Regions from separate parts of the Arthrobacter sp. BE255 genome, predicted to be linked through region 1. Evidence: predicted binding sites of a transcription regulator. Region 1 holds the regulator's gene; the other holds the start of a gene.

Region 1 (7,829 bases):
GTGATCAGCAAGCTGCACAACACCGACGCCGAAATCCTGAGCCTTGACCATGGCGAGGACGGAACACGGGCCGTGGTGATGGTCCGGGAAGGCCTCGCGGCGGAACTGGAATCATTCGTCAGCAATGACTGAAACAGTGGCAAGTGAGTCCTCGGGTACGGCCGGCGAGCAGTTCGTCATTGAACTGCTCGACCGTGCCGTGGCCGGGATGGGCGGGCAAAGCCGCAGCGGACAGCACGAGATGGCCAGGCAGGTGGCCCGGGCCATCGAAACCGGCGACCACCTGCTGGTCCAGGCCGGCACCGGAACCGGAAAGTCGCTGGCTTACCTGATCCCGCTCATTGCGCATTCGCTCGTGAGCAACAAGCCCACCCTGGTTTCCACTGCCACCCTCGCCCTGCAGACGCAGATTGTGGGCCGGGACCTGCCGCGCCTGCTGAAAACCATCACCCCGGCCCTGGACCGCCCCGTGAAGGTGGCGCTGGTCAAAGGCCGCTCCAACTACGTGTGCCGGCACAAGCTTGAGGGCGGATTCCCCTCCGAGGAACCCGCCGAAGGGCAGCTGTTTTCCCTCGGCGAGGACACCAGCGTGCCGCACTTCGCCGCCGCGCTGGGGGGACCGTCCTCGCAGCTGGGCAAGGAAGTGGTGCGCCTGCGCGAATGGGCGCAAAAAACGGCCACTGGCGACCGCGATGAACTCCTTCCCGGCGTCACGGACCGGGCCTGGCGCCAGGTCTCCGTCACCTCGATGGAATGCCTGGGGGCACAGAAGTGCCCGATGGCGGCCGAATGCTTCAGCGAGCTGGCCCGCCAGGACGCCGCCGACGCCGACGTTGTGGTCACCAACCATGCCATGCTCGCCGTCAGTGCCTTCGAGGGCCTGGCCGTCCTGCCTGAATACGACGTTGTGGTGGTGGATGAGGCCCACGAACTCCAGGACCGGGTGACCGGGGCCGTATCCGGGCAGCTGTCCGTCGCCATGGTCCATGCCGCGGCGTCCGGCGCGCGGAAGCACACAGCCATCACGGTCGACGCCCTCAACGCCGCCGCTGCCAACCTGGAACTCGCCCTCGCCGGGGTGCCCAACGGGCTGCTTCCCAACGGACTCAACGACGAACAGCTGGACTGCATGGACCAACTGCGGGACGCCTGCCGGGCTGCCCTTTCCGACTCCAAGGGAGACAGCAGCCAAACCGCGGACGGCGGGCGCCAGCTCGCCCGCTCCCGCCTGATGCTCATCCTCGAACTCTGCGAACGGCTCATCGCGGCCCGTGAAAACCGGGAGGTGGTGTGGTTCTCCCGCGCCAGCACCTTCGATCCTCAGCAGGGCTACGCGCAGCCCGACGACGCCTCACCGGCGCTGATAAACATCGCGCCCCTCAGTGTCGCGGGAAGGCTGCGGGAGGGCCTGTTCGAAGGCCACACCGTGGTACTCACCTCGGCCACGCTGGCCATCGGCTCGGCGTTTGAACCGGCCGCCGGCGGACTGGGCCTCGTGGGCCAGGGCGCCCCGAGCTGGACCGGCATCGATGTCGGTTCCCCCTTTGACTACCCGAAGCAGGGGATCCTGTACGTTGCCGGACACCTGCCCAAGCCAGGCCGCGGAGTGTCGCCGGAAGCGCTGGAGGAACTCGAGGCGCTGATCAGGGCCTCCGGCGGCGGTGCACTGTGCCTGTTCTCCTCGCGCCGCGCCGCGGAAGAGGCAGCCGAGGCCCTGCGGCCCCGGCTGGGACTGAGCATCCTCTGCCAGGGCGACTCGACGATGACCGCGCTCGTCAAGCAGTTCGCCGACGAGCCTGACACCTGCCTCTTCGGCACCATGTCGCTGTGGCAGGGTGTGGACGTTCCTGGCGGCTCGTGCCGCCTGGTGGTGATTGACCGCATCCCGTTCCCGCGGCCGGACGACCCCCTGATGACCGCCCGCTCCAGGGCCGTGGCCCAGGCCGGCGGGAACGGCTTTATGTCGGTCTCCGCCACCCACGCCGCCATCCGGCTGGCACAGGGCGCCGGCCGGCTGATCCGGTCCACGGGCGACAAGGGCGTGGTGGCGGTGCTTGATTCGCGGCTGGCCACGGAGCGCTACGCCGGCTTCCTGCGGGGCGCGCTGCCGCCCTTCTGGCCCACCACGGACCGGAAGATCGCGTTCGCTGCCCTTGAGCGGCTGGCCAAGGAGCACACCTGAGTTAACTGCAGGGAGTTAAATGCAAAAGATCAGCTGGGACCGCCCCTCGCGGCGGGCCCGGCTGATCTATTTTTGCGGTAACTGACGGGCCTAGAGCGAGCGCAGGACCGAAACAACCTTGCCCATGATGGTGGCGTGGTCGCCAAGGATGGGTTCGTATTGGGTGTTCTGCGGCAGGAGCCACGTGTGGCCGTCCCGCTGGCGGAACGTCTTGACGGTCGCTTCGTCGTCCAGGAGAGCCGCAACGATGTCACCGTTGACGGCGTCAGCCTGGCGCCGCACCACCACCCAGTCGCCATCGCAGATTGCCGCGTCCACCATGGAGTCTCCGGCCACTTTGAGCATAAAGAGCTCGCCCTGCCCCACCAGCTGGCGCGGCAGGGGCATAACGTCCTCCACGACCTGGTCCGCGAGGATGGGCCCGCCGGCCGCGATCCGGCCCACCAGCGGGACCATGGCAGTGTCCATGGCGGTGGGCAACTCAGTCACTTTGCCCCCGCTGATGCCGCGCAGGGCAGCCGGCGCGGCTGAACCTGCGGCTTTGGATGTCCCGCCGTCCAGCGTCAGCGGCATCAGGACCTCCATGGCCCGTGGCCGCTTGGGATCCCGGCGAAGGTAGCCCAGCTTTTCCAGCTGCGAGAGCTGGTGGGTCACGCTGGACAGGCTGGCCAGGCCCACGGTGTCACCGATTTCACGCATGGACGGGGGATACCCGTTGTCATTGACCGAGCGCTGGATGGTTTCCAGGATCTTCTTTTGCCGGGCAGTCAGCCCTTTGGGAGTCCTTTGGGGCTGCTGACCCCGCTGGGTCGCCCTGCCGCCCGCGGCTGCTGCTGCCATGTTTGCCAATGCCTTTCCGTTGCCCCGGAGCCTTCCGGCCGCGGGTGCCGGGAGTCTCCGGCATTGATTGTCAGACCCTGCTGATCAACTACAGAGGTGGTTGATCTTTGGTTCAAACGTAGGCCAGCCACAACCCTTTTTCAAACATTTGTTCTAGCGAGTCTCGACAATGTTCGTTGATAAGTGCTAAAACAGAAGAAGCAAAGTTCGAACATGTGTTCTATTCGCTTCCCGCGGTATTCGAATATTCGAAACGGCAGGGCCAGCCCGCCGAGGCAGGCAGGCGGGCGGAAAGAACACTCCGGGCAGCACAGCATGGTCCAGGAGGGCTCATTTCATGTCAGCTTTTTCAGCATCGCAGGACTCCCGTCCGCAGTTCGTCTCGGTCCAGCACCTCACAGCAGTGCCCGATGTGCTGGTCCGCAAGGAACCGCTGCCGCCCCTTCGCCTGACGCGGCGCGGCCGGGTGGTCCTGATCGGCATTCCCCTGGTCCTGCTCGCGGCGATGCTCTTCCTGCTTGCGGGATTCCTGAACGCACCTGCCAAGGCCGCCGACTCCGCTGCGGACCTCTCGCTCACGCCGACGGTCTCAGTAACTGTGCAGCCCGGTCAGTCGCTCTGGGGGATCGCCGCCGCGGTGTCCCCGGAGCGGGATCCCCGGGATGTGATAGCGGACATCGTCCAGCTCAACAACCTCACGGCCGGAACGGTGCTGCCCGGCCAGCAACTGTTTGTACCTGCAAAGTAGCCCTGCAGGTTGTCAATGGCAGCCGGGAACCGTCACATTTTCGGGGTCCGCGCTTCGGCACTAAACTGTTCAGGTGAATGACCAGCTAGAGCGTCTGAACCGCCTTCCCCTCCGGACCAACCTTCGTGGCCTGTCCCCGTACGGGGCTCCGCAGCTCGATGTTCCCATCCTGCTGAACGTCAACGAAAACACCCATGGTGTTCCTGCGGACGTCCGGGCGGCTATCAGCGCGGCAGTCACCGAGGCCGCGGCGGGTCTGAACCGGTACCCGGACCGGGAGTTCTCAGAGCTTCGCGACGCGTTGGCGGAGTTCCTCGGCCACGGACTGGACGCGTCGAACATCTGGGCAGCCAACGGTTCCAACGAAGTGCTGCAGCAGATCCTCCAGGCCTTCGGCGGGCCGGGCCGGACGGCTCTTGGCTTCCCTCCCACGTACTCCATGTACCCGCTGCTGGCCAGCGGTACGGACACTGAATACATTGCTGGACAGCGTGAGGCAGACTACGGACTGAGCGCCGAATCGGCAGGCCGCCAGGTCAAGGAGCTCCAGCCCAACGTTGTCTTCCTCAGCTCACCCAACAACCCCACCGGAACAGGACTGGGCCTGGATGTGGTGGAAGCCGTGTACGCCGCCGGCGAAGCCAGCCAGACCATCGTGATCGTGGACGAGGCCTATCACGAGTTTGCCCACGACGGCACACCCAGCGCCCTGACGCTCCTGCCGGGCCGGGAACGCCTCATTGTCACCCGGACCATGAGCAAGGCGTTTGCCCTGGCCGGGGCCCGGCTGGGCTACATGGCCGCCGCTCCCGAAGTCACGGACGCCCTGCGGCTGGTCCGGCTCCCGTACCACCTCTCCGCCGTCACCCAGGCCACCGCCCTGGCCGCCCTGCAGCACCGCGAGGCGCTGATGGCGGACGTCGAGGACATCAAGGTCCAGCGCGACCGGATCGTTTCCGAACTGACCCGCCTGGGCCTCTCGCCCGCCGCGTCGGACTCCAACTTCGTCTTCTTCGGCGGACTGGACCGGTCCCACGACGTCTGGCAGCAACTGCTGGACGCCGGCGTGCTGATCAGGGACGTCGGCATCCCGGGCCACCTGCGGGTCACCGCCGGCACTGAGACTGAAACCACAGCCTTCCTCACTGCCCTGGAAGCCATCCTGGCCGGCCAGGCAAAGCTGCCCGCCTAAACTTGACCATAGCCGCGCCGCGCGCGCGGGACTTCCTCCTTCTCCGCAAAGGACATATGACCATGAGTTCCACCGGATCCAGCACTGCCGCGACCCGCACCGCACGCATGGAGCGTGCCACCAGCGAATCGTCAGTGCTTGTGGAGATCAACCTCGACGGAACCGGTGTCTCAAACATCGACACGTCCGTCCCGTTCTATGACCACATGCTCACGGCGCTGTGCAAGCACTCGCTCATTGACATGACGGTGAAGGCCACCGGTGACACCCACATCGACGTCCACCACACCGTGGAGGACGTTGCCATCACTTTCGGGGAAGTCCTGCGGACGGCCCTCGGCAACAAAGCCGGGATCCGCCGCTTCGGCGAAGCGACGGTTCCGCTGGACGAGGCACTGGCCCACGCGGTGGTGGATGTCTCAGGCCGGCCCTACCTGGTCCACGGCGGCGAGCCCGCCGGACAGGAATACCACCTGATCGGAGGCCACTTCACCGGGTCGCTGACGCGGCACGTCTTTGAGGCGATCACGCTGCACGCAGGCATCTGCCTGCACATGAACGTCATCGCCGGCCGGGATCCGCACCACATCGTGGAGGCACAGTTCAAGGCATTCGCCCGCGCACTGCGCGCAGCCGTGGAGCCGGACCCGCGCGTTGAAGGAATTCCGTCCACCAAGGGTGCCCTGTGAGTGGCCAGATCCTGCGCGACGGCGCTGTGATCGACCCGGCGGCCCTGAAGAAGCCGGAATCGCCGGAGGGCAAGCCCACGGTCACCGTCCTCGACTACGGGTCCGGGAACGTCCGCTCCGCAGTGCGTGCGCTGGAGCGGGCAGGCGCCGAGGTCATCCTCAGTTCCAGGCCCGAGGACGTCCTGAACGCCGACGGCCTGGTCGTGCCGGGCGTGGGAGCATTCGAAACGGTGATGCGCGAACTCAAGGCCGTGGACGGCATCCGCCTCATCGGCCGGCGGGTCGCCGGCGGACGCCCCGTGCTGGGCATCTGCGTGGGGCTGCAGGTCCTGTTTGAGGCCGGTGTGGAACACGGCACCGAGGCTGAAGGCATGGGGGAGTGGCCCGGAAAGGTGGAGCTCCTCCCGGCCGAGGTAGTGCCGCACATGGGCTGGAACACGGTTAAGGTCCCGGAGGGGTCCAAGCTGTTCGAGGGCGTCGAGGGCGAGCGTTTCTACTTTGTGCACTCCTACGGCGTCCAGGAATGGAATTTCGACGTTGTGCAGCCGAGGATGGCTCCGCCCTTGGTCACGTGGTCCGAGCACGGTGCGCCGTTCATCGCCGCCGTGGAGAACGGCCCGCTCTGCGCCACCCAGTTCCACCCGGAAAAATCCGGCGACGCCGGAGCCCGGCTCCTCCGCAACTGGGTGGATGCCCTGCGGAAGCCGGCGGCCGCGGACGGCAACGCGTAGATGTGGTCAATAGTCCTGATGGGGCTCGCCGGCCTTCTGGTCGGCGGCGCCCTGTCCTTCCGGCAGCAGCAACGGCCGCTCTGGACCCAATTAGGCTTCTACGTCCTGGCCGGCATGTCGCTGCTGGCTGCCTCCCTCCTGACGTTTTCCGGAAGCTAGCCTGCACCGGCGCTCCCGCCCCCACCAGCCGCACAACTACCTGAGGATTTTGAGATGACTACCGCAAACGATCTGCCGGTCCTTGAACTGCTGCCCGCCGTCGACGTCGTGAACGGCCAGGCCGTCCGGCTGGTCCAGGGCGAAGCCGGCAGCGAAACCAGCTACGGTACACCGCTGGAGGCTGCCCTTAACTGGCAGCAGCAGGGCGCCGAATGGGTGCACCTGGTGGACCTCGACGCCGCGTTCGGCCGCGGTTCCAACTCGGAACTGCTCCGCGAAGTCGTGGGCCGCCTGGACATCAAGGTGGAGCTCTCTGGCGGACTCCGGGACGATGAGTCCCTTGAAGCCGCACTGGACCTCGGCGTGGCACGCGTGAACCTGGGCACCGCTGCCTTGGAGAACCCCGAGTGGACAGCACGCGCAATCGACCGCTTTGGCGACAAGATCGCCGTCGGACTCGACGTCCGTGGAACCACGCTGGCAGGCCGGGGCTGGACCAAGGAGGGCGGCGACCTCTGGGAGGTACTCGGCCGGCTCGAAGAGGCCGGCTGCGCCCGGTATGTTGTCACCGACGTCACCAAGGACGGAACCCTGCAGGGGCCCAACGTTGAACTGCTGCGCCAGATGGTGGAGAAGACCGGAAAGCCCGTCGTGGCCTCCGGCGGCATCTCCAGCCTCGATGACCTCAAGGTGCTCCGCTCGCTGGTGCCGCTGGGCGTCGAAGGTGCCATCGTGGGCAAGGCGCTCTACGCCGGAGCCTTTACGCTGCCCGAGGCCCTCGACGTCGCCGGCCGCCGCTAGGCCCGCCGGACCCGCTGACCGATGGAACACAACGGCAGTGCACACGGTCACGACGGTGCGCCGGCGCCGCGCCACCTGCCCGGCCACATCGCCGCAGCCCTCGCCGGGGCCGGCGGGCCCACGGACTCGGCAGGCCGGCCGTGGCAGGGCCGCAGCCTGGCCGGGGACGACGGGAAGATCCACAACTTTGAGGACGACGACGGCACGGCCGACGCCGGATACCTCGCCGCTGTCTCGGCACTCCGGAACGGAAGAGGTGACGAGGCCGCTGTCATAGCCTCGCTGGCCACGGCCCGGGTTTTCATCCCGATCATCGCGCAGCTGGCGGAGGAATCCGAGGGCCATGACGGCCTGGTTTCGGACAAGCAGGCGGACATGGCGCTGGTGATGCTGAAGGCAGCCGACGGCAGGACCGCGATGCCCGCCTTCACCTCGGCCCAGGCGCTTGCCAGCTGGCATCCCGACGCGCGGCCGGTGGCCGTCTATG
Region 2 (7,829 bases), on a different contig from region 1:
GGGAAGGCGAAGCAGCCCTACTACGTCCACCCCGGCGAGGGCAGCGGCCTGGTTTTCGCCGGCCTGTACGAATGGTGGAAGGACCCGTCCAAGGCAGAGGGCGAGCCCGGGCGGTGGCTGCTCTCCACGTCCATCCTGACGGCCGACACGCCGCCGCCTGGATCGGAGTCAACTGTCTTCGGCAAGCTCACCGCCCTGCACAACCGGGTCCCGCTGCCCATGGACCGGGCGACCATGGAGTCCTGGATTGACCCGCAGATCGACGATGCCGCCTTCCTGGTGGACCTGGTCCGCGCCCACGTGAAGGATGTTGCTGCTGACTGGCACGTGGATTCCGTGGGCCGGGAGGTGGGAAACGTGCGCAACAATTCCCCCGAGCTCATCCGCCCGGTGGAGGCGCTGTTCTGAGGCGTTCCATCCGCTGACCCGGGCGGCGGCGGAGGTGCCTGACCCCTAAACGGTGACCTTGCCGGCGTCGTCCACTGCCCACGTGGGGTTGTAGGCGATCTCCCAGCGGAAGCCGTCCGGGTCCGCGAAATAGCCGGTATATCCGCCCCACGGCTGGGTGACCGGCTCGGCAACTATTTTTGCCCCGGCGGCGGCGGCTTCGGCCATGACCCGGTCCACGTCCGCGGGGCTGGGCACGTTGTGGCTGAGAGTGATGCAGGGGACCTGTCCCGGCGCATCAACCCCGGCTTCGGCCTGCATCTGGCCCGCGTTCCACAGGGAGAGGATCAGCCCGTGGTTGACCTGGATGAACACCACGTCGTCGGGGAATTCCTTGTGGACGGGCCAGCCGAGGCCCTCTGCGTAGAAGCGGCGGGAGGCCGCTACGCTGCGTACACCTAGTGAGATGAAGTCGACTCTGGGCTGCATGCTTCGATACTGTCAGATGATGGCGACAATTCAAGGAAACGACAGGGACGCGCTGGCCGACAAGGAACAGCTCGCCGCCGTGCGGATTGCAGTCGACGAGGTGGACGACCAGATCGTCACCCTCATTGCCCGGCGTGAGCGGCTGATCCGGATCGCCGGAACCCTGAAGGGTGACGACGCCGAAGTCCGGGCCCCAGGCCGGGTGGAGCGGGTCATTGAGCACGTCCGCTCCGCTGCGGAGAAGAAGGACATCGATCCGGACATCGTGGAATCCACGTACCGGGCCATGATCTCGGGCTTTATCGAACTCGAGCTGAAGGTCCACAAAGAAAACAGCTGAGGCTGTTCGACATCCATACCAAGGCGCCCTGCAGCCGGACATTTATCCGGCTGCAGGGCGCCTGTTTTGGTGTGCCTGGTTACAGTGCTTCGTCGACGGTGATGCCGGACTGGAATTCCCGGCCGTCAGCCTCGCTGAACGCCGACATGATGTGACCCTTGCCGAGCCCGTGAATGGCGGCCAAAGGGAAGTTTCCGGTAATGGAGTTGCCGGAGTGCGTCACTCCGCTGAGGTCGAAGTTTTCCTCGGTGCCCTGTTCGTGGCTGAACGAGTAGAAGGCGATCGCCTCCCCGTTCATGAATTCAATGCCCAACCGTCTTTGTGATGAGTAGTCAGGGCTGGCCGCCACGAGCCCCACTACGTACGCACCCGCTCCCGGGATGTTGCCGTCGATATCAAAGGTTGCCACGAGCGTTGTGTCCTGGGCCTTGATGCTTACGTGCTTAAGGAGTGCGTCATTGGTGCTCATGCCACAATCCTGCTACCTGCCGTCCCTTCCGTCCACCCCTGTCTAGGTTTTGTGTTGGCTCCGGCGTAGACTGGATTTATTCGAACATGTATTCGAATGAGCGTGTTTGAAACCCCGGGATGGACCTTCCTGGGCCACAGTTCCAGTTCAGTTCCGGGAGGCGCCCATGGGCATGTTCAGCGAATCCGTTGACGTGGCCTGCAGCGCTGCCGGCCAGCCGGTGGCCCTCCAATGGGCCGGGCGGCAGTACACCGTGTGCGCTGAACCAGTGCGGTGGTTTGAACGCAGGCAGTGGTGGGCCGAGGAAAGCCGCGCACCGCTGGGCAGCGGGCCCGGGCTGGTTGACCACGAAATCTGGCGGGTCCAGGTGCAGGCAGACCCGCAGCGTCTTGGTTCAGGCGGCCCTGGCAGCCCGGAGGTCGGCCCCCTTCCGGATGAACCCCTCACCCTTGATCTGAGCCGGCACCTCGGAAGCGGCCGCTGGCGGCTGCTCCGGATCCATGACGCACTCCAACCCAGAACAGCATGACTTTTACGCATCTCCACGCTTCCACTGCCTTCAGTGCCCACTATGGGGTGTCCTGGCCGGACGAACTAGCCCAGGTTGCCGCCGCTGACGGTGCCACCGCGCTCGCCTGTACTGACCGGGACGGCCTGTACGGCACGGTCAAGCACCTCAAAGCCTGCATGGCCGCAGGTATTGACCCCATCGTGGGGGTTGACCTTGCAGTGTTCGACGACGACGGCGACCACCGCACGCAGCTCGCTGGACGCGTAGTGGTCCTCGCCCGCGGCCAGAACAACGGCGCAGGCTACCGGGCCCTCTGCAGGCTGGTGTCCGATGCCCATGCCAGGACCTCCGGCAAAGCCGGGGGAGCTGTGCCGGTGGCAGTCACCCGCGCCGAACTCGCCTCCCGGACACTTGATCCGCAAACCCTGAAGCCGGTCCTGATGGTCCTGATCGGACCGGATTCCGACGTCGGACGGGCAATGGGCGGGCGGCGGTACCTGCGCCCCCGCACCCTCTTCAAACGCTGGCTGGATGCCATGCCGCAGGGGACCATGGTGGCCGAAGTGGTTTCCCAGCTCAGCTCACCAGGTTCCCCGCTGAGCACCGCCCACGCTGTGCGGATGCTCAAGCTGGCGGAGGAACACCAGGTCCCTGCCGTGCTCACCAACGCTGTCCGGTACTGCGCCGAGGACGGAGCAGCCACGGCGGACGTCCTGGATTCGGCCCGCACGCTGAAGTCATTGCCCGAACTCGCCGCCGAACCCCTGCTCCAGCCCAACGGCCAGGCCTGGCTGAAATCGTCGGCACAGATGCTCCAGCTGGGCAGGGAAATCATCGGTACTGCAGGATACGGGGCGGCTGACCTCAAGCAGCTCATGGCCCAGACCGAGGCGCTCGCGGACCTCTGCCGGATCGACCCCGTCACCGATATGGGATGGAAGCAGCCCGTGGTCCCCGAGGCTTCCGTCATTGGTATCAGCCAGGACCCGCATGTGGAGCTGGTCCAGCGGTGCGAGGCCGGGATCGGCAGGAGGTTTCCTGGCATCACCGGCGCCGCCGAAAAGGAAATGCGCTCGCGGCTGGAGCACGAGCTGGGGATCATCATGAACCTTGGGTTCTCCTCCTACTTCCTGACCGTCGCCGAAGTGTCCCGGATGATCCTGGACATGGGGGTCCGCGCTGCCGCCCGCGGGTCAGGGGCGTCCAGCCTGGTCAACTACCTCATCGACGTCAGTCAGGTAAACCCCCTGCAGCATGACCTGATCTTCGAACGGTTCCTGTCCCGGGACCGGGCCACCCTGCCGGACATTGACATCGATGTTGAAAGCGCAGAACGGCACAACGTCTACCGGCGGATCTTTGACCGCTTCGGTTCCGAACGCGTCACGCTGATGAGCATGCAGAACGGGTACCGGGCGCGTGGCGCCGTCAGGGACGCAGGCATGGCCCTGGGCATGGACGACGGCGACGTCGGCGAGATCGCCAAGCAGCTCTGGCGCTTTTCGGCCCGCAAATTCCGGGAGGCGCTGGTGGAGAAACCCGAACTGCGCGAGTTCGCCGGCCGGGTGGAACAGCGCGACTTTGCCGAAAACCAGCAGCTTGACCTTCTGGTGGACCTCACGGAACGGCTGGACCGGCTTCCCCGGCATATTTCCATGCATCCCTGCGGGGTGATCCTGGGCGATGCCACACTGCTGGACCGCACCCCCGTCCAGCCCAGCGGCCTGGGATTGCCCATGAGCCAGTTCGACAAACACGACATGGATCCCATGGGGATGCTTAAGCTCGATGTCCTGGGTGTCAGGATGCAGAGCGCCATGGCCTTCGCTGTCCGCGAAGTCATCCGGCTCCACCCTTCCAAAGCCGAAGTTGTGGCTGCAGGGGCGCACCCCCAGGGTGAGAACGGCGCCGGCCCGGACTACATCGCCGACAACGGCCACATCAACCTCAACGCCGTTCCGCTGGACGACGAACCAACCTATGAGCTGATCCGAAGCACGCACACTTTGGGCTGCTTTCAGATTGAGTCGCCGGGCCAGCGGGAGCTGATCGGCAAAATGGCACCGCGGGAATTCAATGACCTCATCATCGACATCTCGCTGTTCCGGCCGGGGCCGATGAAGTCAGACATGGTGCGGCCGTTCCTGGAGCACCGGCACGGCTTCGCGCCGGAGGTGTATCCCCACCCGGACCTGAAACCCGTGCTGCAGGAAACCCACGGGGTCACCGTCTTCCACGAACAGATTCTGAAAACCTTCAACGTCATGACGGGCTGCGGGCTTGCCCGCGCGGACGAATTCCGGCGGGCCCTGGGAAACGAGCTGCTCGAACCGAAGGTTGAGGAATTCTTCCGGAAGGAAGCCAGGGCCAAAGGCTATTCACCTGACGTAGTGGACAAGGTGTGGGGAACCCTGAAGGCCTTTGGCAGCTTTGGTTTCTGCAAGGCCCACGGCGCCGCCTTTGCCGTGCCCACCTACCAGTCGGCGTGGCTGAAGGCGCACCACCCCGAGGCGTTCCTGGCCGGGCTATGGGAGCACGATCCCGGCATGTACCCCAAGCGGCTCCTGGTGGCTGAAGCCCGAAGGATGGGCATCCCCATCCTTCCCCTGGACATCAACCGCAGCCATGCCGAATACCGGGTTGAGCCGGTGGAGCACGGGCCGGACCGCGGCAAACTGGGGATCAGGCTGAGCCTGAAAGGCATTTACGGGCTGTCCGGCGCAGAACTTAAGCGCATCGTGGGCGGGCAGCCCTATGACTCGCTGGCTGATCTTCGGGCGCGGTCCCGGCTGAGCAAACCCAACATCAAGAGGCTGGCCCAGCTGGGTGCCTTTGATTCCCTCCACCGGGAGTCGGGCGGAGCCGCCAACCGGGCAGACCTCGTCCAGCACCTGCAAAGAATGCAGTCTTCCGGAAGCGCGCGGAAGGGCATCGAGGTCATGGAAGGGCAGCTTTCCCTGCCATTGGGCGACGTGGAACTTCGGAACGTCAAACCCGGACTGCCGGCGCCCACGCTGGTGGAAAATGTCCGGGCAGAACTGGACCTGATGGCCATTGATGTCAGCGGGCACCTGATGGACAGCCACCGTCCCATGCTCGACAGGCTCGGCGTCACCACGGCCGATAAGCTGCTCGGCCTGCGCAACGGCTCTGAAGTGCTTGTGGCCGGAGTGCGAATTGCCACCCAGACCCCTCCCATGCGTGGCGGGCGCCGCGTGGTGTTCATCAGCATCGACGACGGCACCGGATGCATCGACTCTGTGTTCTTCCACGAAGCGCAGGAGCAGGCCGGGCTGCTGCTGTTCGGCACCAGGCTGTTGCTCATCCGCGGCACCACCCGGCGGACGGGGCCCAGGGGCATCAGCCTGAGCGCCAGCATGGCGTGGGACCTGAGCCGGGTGGAGACCCTGCCGTTCCCGGAGTCGCGGCCCGAAACCACCGACATTCCGCATCCCCTGGACGGAATCAGCCGCAGCCTGGCCATCACCGGGATGGGTGGCTGAGCGGCGTCATCCCAGCCAAACCCGGCTTCCGGGGCCCGCGGGTCCCGTTGGTCGGCCCCTTGGGAAACCGATAGCATTGACGATGGCTGGCTGTGGTCCCCGTACGCCACAAGCTATGAAGCCTTAACTTTGAATAGGAGACACCCGTGTCAGATGCCCAGCAGATCACCCTCATCGTCGATGGCGAAGAGACCAAGGTGACTACCGGGACAACCGGTGCGGAACTCTTCTTTGAGCGCCGCGATGTTGTTGTAGCCCGCGTCAACGGCGAGCTGAAGGACCTGGACCAGGAACTGCCGGAGGGCGCCGACGTCGAAGGCGTCACCATCGAGTCCCCGGACGGACTGAACGTCCTCCGCCACTCCACTGCCCACGTCATGGCCCAGGCCGTGCAGCAGCTCCGCCCGGACGCCAAACTGGGGATCGGACCGTACATCACCGACGGCTTCTACTTCGACTTCGACGTCGCCGAACCGTTCACCCCCGAGGACCTCAAGACCCTCGAAAAGATGATGCTCAAGATCATCAACCAGAACCAGAAGTTCGTCCGCCGCGTCGTCTCCGAGGACGAGGCCCGCGACGCCATGAAGGACGAGCCCTACAAGCTCGAACTGCTGGGCAAAAAGAACAACGCCGCCGAAGCCGGTGAAGGCGTCAACGTCGAGGTAGGCGCCGGCGACATCACCATCTACGACAACGTGGAGCGCAAGGAAGGGGCCACCGTCTGGTGCGACCTCTGCCGCGGCCCGCACCTGCCCAACACCAAGCTCATCTCCAACGCCTTCGCCCTGACCCGGTCCTCCTCCGCGTACTGGCTGGGCAACCAGAAGAACCAGCAGCTGCAGCGCATCTACGGCACAGCCTGGCCCACCAAGGACGCGCTGAAGGCCTACCAGGAGCGCATCGCCGAAGCCGAACGGCGCGACCACCGCAAGCTCGGCGTCGAACTTGACCTCTTCTCGTTCCCTGACGAGCTGGGATCCGGCCTGCCCGTGTTCCACCCCAAGGGCGGCATCATCCGCAAGGAGATGGAGGACTACTCGCGGCAGCGCCACGTCGACGCCGGCTACGAGTTCGTCTACACCCCGCACATCACCAAGGGGCACCTGTACGAAGTCTCGGGCCACCTGGACTGGTACAAGGAGGGCATGTTCCCGGCCATGCACGTGGACGCCGAACTCAACGAGGACGGCACCGTGCGCAAGCCGGGCCAGGACTACTACCTGAAGCCGATGAACTGCCCCATGCACAACCTGATCTTCCGCTCCCGCGGACGGTCCTACCGCGAACTGCCGCTGCGGCTGTTCGAATTCGGTTCGGTGTACCGCTACGAGAAGTCCGGCGTGGTGCACGGGCTGACCCGCGTCCGTGGCATGACCCAGGACGACGCCCACATCTACTGCACCCGCGAGCAGATGAAGGACGAACTCACCAAGACCCTGACGTTCGTGCTGGACCTGCTCAAGGACTACGGCCTGAACGACTTCTACCTGGAGCTCTCCACCAAGGACCCGGAGAAGTACGTCGGCGAGGACGCCGCCTGGGAAGAAGCCACCCGGACCCTTGCCGAAGTGGCTGAGGAATCCGGCCTGGAACTGGTTGCGGACCCGGGGGGAGCGGCCTTCTATGGCCCGAAGATTTCCGTCCAGGCCAAGGACGCCCTCGGCCGCACCTGGCAGATGTCCACCATCCAGCTGGACTTCAACCTGCCGGAACGCTTCGAACTGGAATTCCAGGCTGCCGACGGCACCCGCCAGCGGCCAGTAATGATCCACCGCGCCCTCTTCGGTTCCATCGAGCGGTTCATGGGCGTCCTCACCGAGCACTACGCCGGCGCCTTCCCTGCGTGGCTGTCCCCGGTCCAGGTGGTGGGCATCCCGGTCGCCGAAACGTTCAACGAATACATGTTCGACGTCGTTGACCAGCTCAAGGCGGCGGGCATCCGCGCCGAGGTGGATACGTCGTCGGACCGGTTCCCCAAGAAGATCCGCACCGCCAGCAAGGATAAGATCCCGTTTGTCCTCATTGCCGGCGGCGACGACGCTGAGGCCGGTGCGGTCTCCTTCCGCTTCCGCGACGGCAGCCAGGACAACGGCGTGCCGGTGGCCGAGGCCGTCAAGCGGATCACCG

The links. Region 1 encodes LexA, which represses DNA repair genes until DNA is damaged. Its sites were predicted from a motif close to TCGAACANNTGTTCGA; they were not measured.
Region 2: the regulator LexA is predicted to act here: its motif matches at 1,766-1,781, upstream of J2X42_RS07125 (DUF6504 family protein).

The regions. Positions count from the first base shown of each region.
Region 1 covers NZ_JAVDWK010000008.1:41,094-48,922, reverse strand. The annotation lists gene hflX (GTPase HflX) at 1-132, shown strand, start outside; gene J2X42_RS14375 (ATP-dependent DNA helicase) at 125-2,182, shown strand; gene lexA (transcriptional repressor LexA) at 2,273-3,022, opposite strand; gene J2X42_RS14365 (LysM peptidoglycan-binding domain-containing protein) at 3,360-3,770, shown strand; gene J2X42_RS14360 (histidinol-phosphate transaminase) at 3,844-4,962, shown strand; gene hisB (imidazoleglycerol-phosphate dehydratase HisB) at 5,025-5,651, shown strand; gene hisH (imidazole glycerol phosphate synthase subunit HisH) at 5,648-6,382, shown strand; gene J2X42_RS14345 (hypothetical protein) at 6,383-6,541, shown strand; gene priA (bifunctional 1-(5-phosphoribosyl)-5-((5-phosphoribosylamino)methylideneamino)imidazole-4-carboxamide isomerase/phosphoribosylanthranilate isomerase PriA) at 6,596-7,342, shown strand; gene J2X42_RS14335 (SseB family protein) at 7,364-7,829, shown strand, end outside.
Region 2 covers NZ_JAVDWK010000003.1:160,970-168,798, forward strand. The annotation lists gene J2X42_RS07105 (SOS response-associated peptidase) at 1-408, shown strand, start outside; gene J2X42_RS07110 (VOC family protein) at 454-876, opposite strand; gene J2X42_RS07115 (chorismate mutase) at 893-1,216, shown strand; gene J2X42_RS07120 (hypothetical protein) at 1,296-1,685, opposite strand; gene J2X42_RS07125 (DUF6504 family protein) at 1,852-2,214, shown strand; gene J2X42_RS07130 (DNA polymerase III subunit alpha) at 2,211-5,699, shown strand; gene thrS (threonine--tRNA ligase) at 5,846-7,829, shown strand, end outside.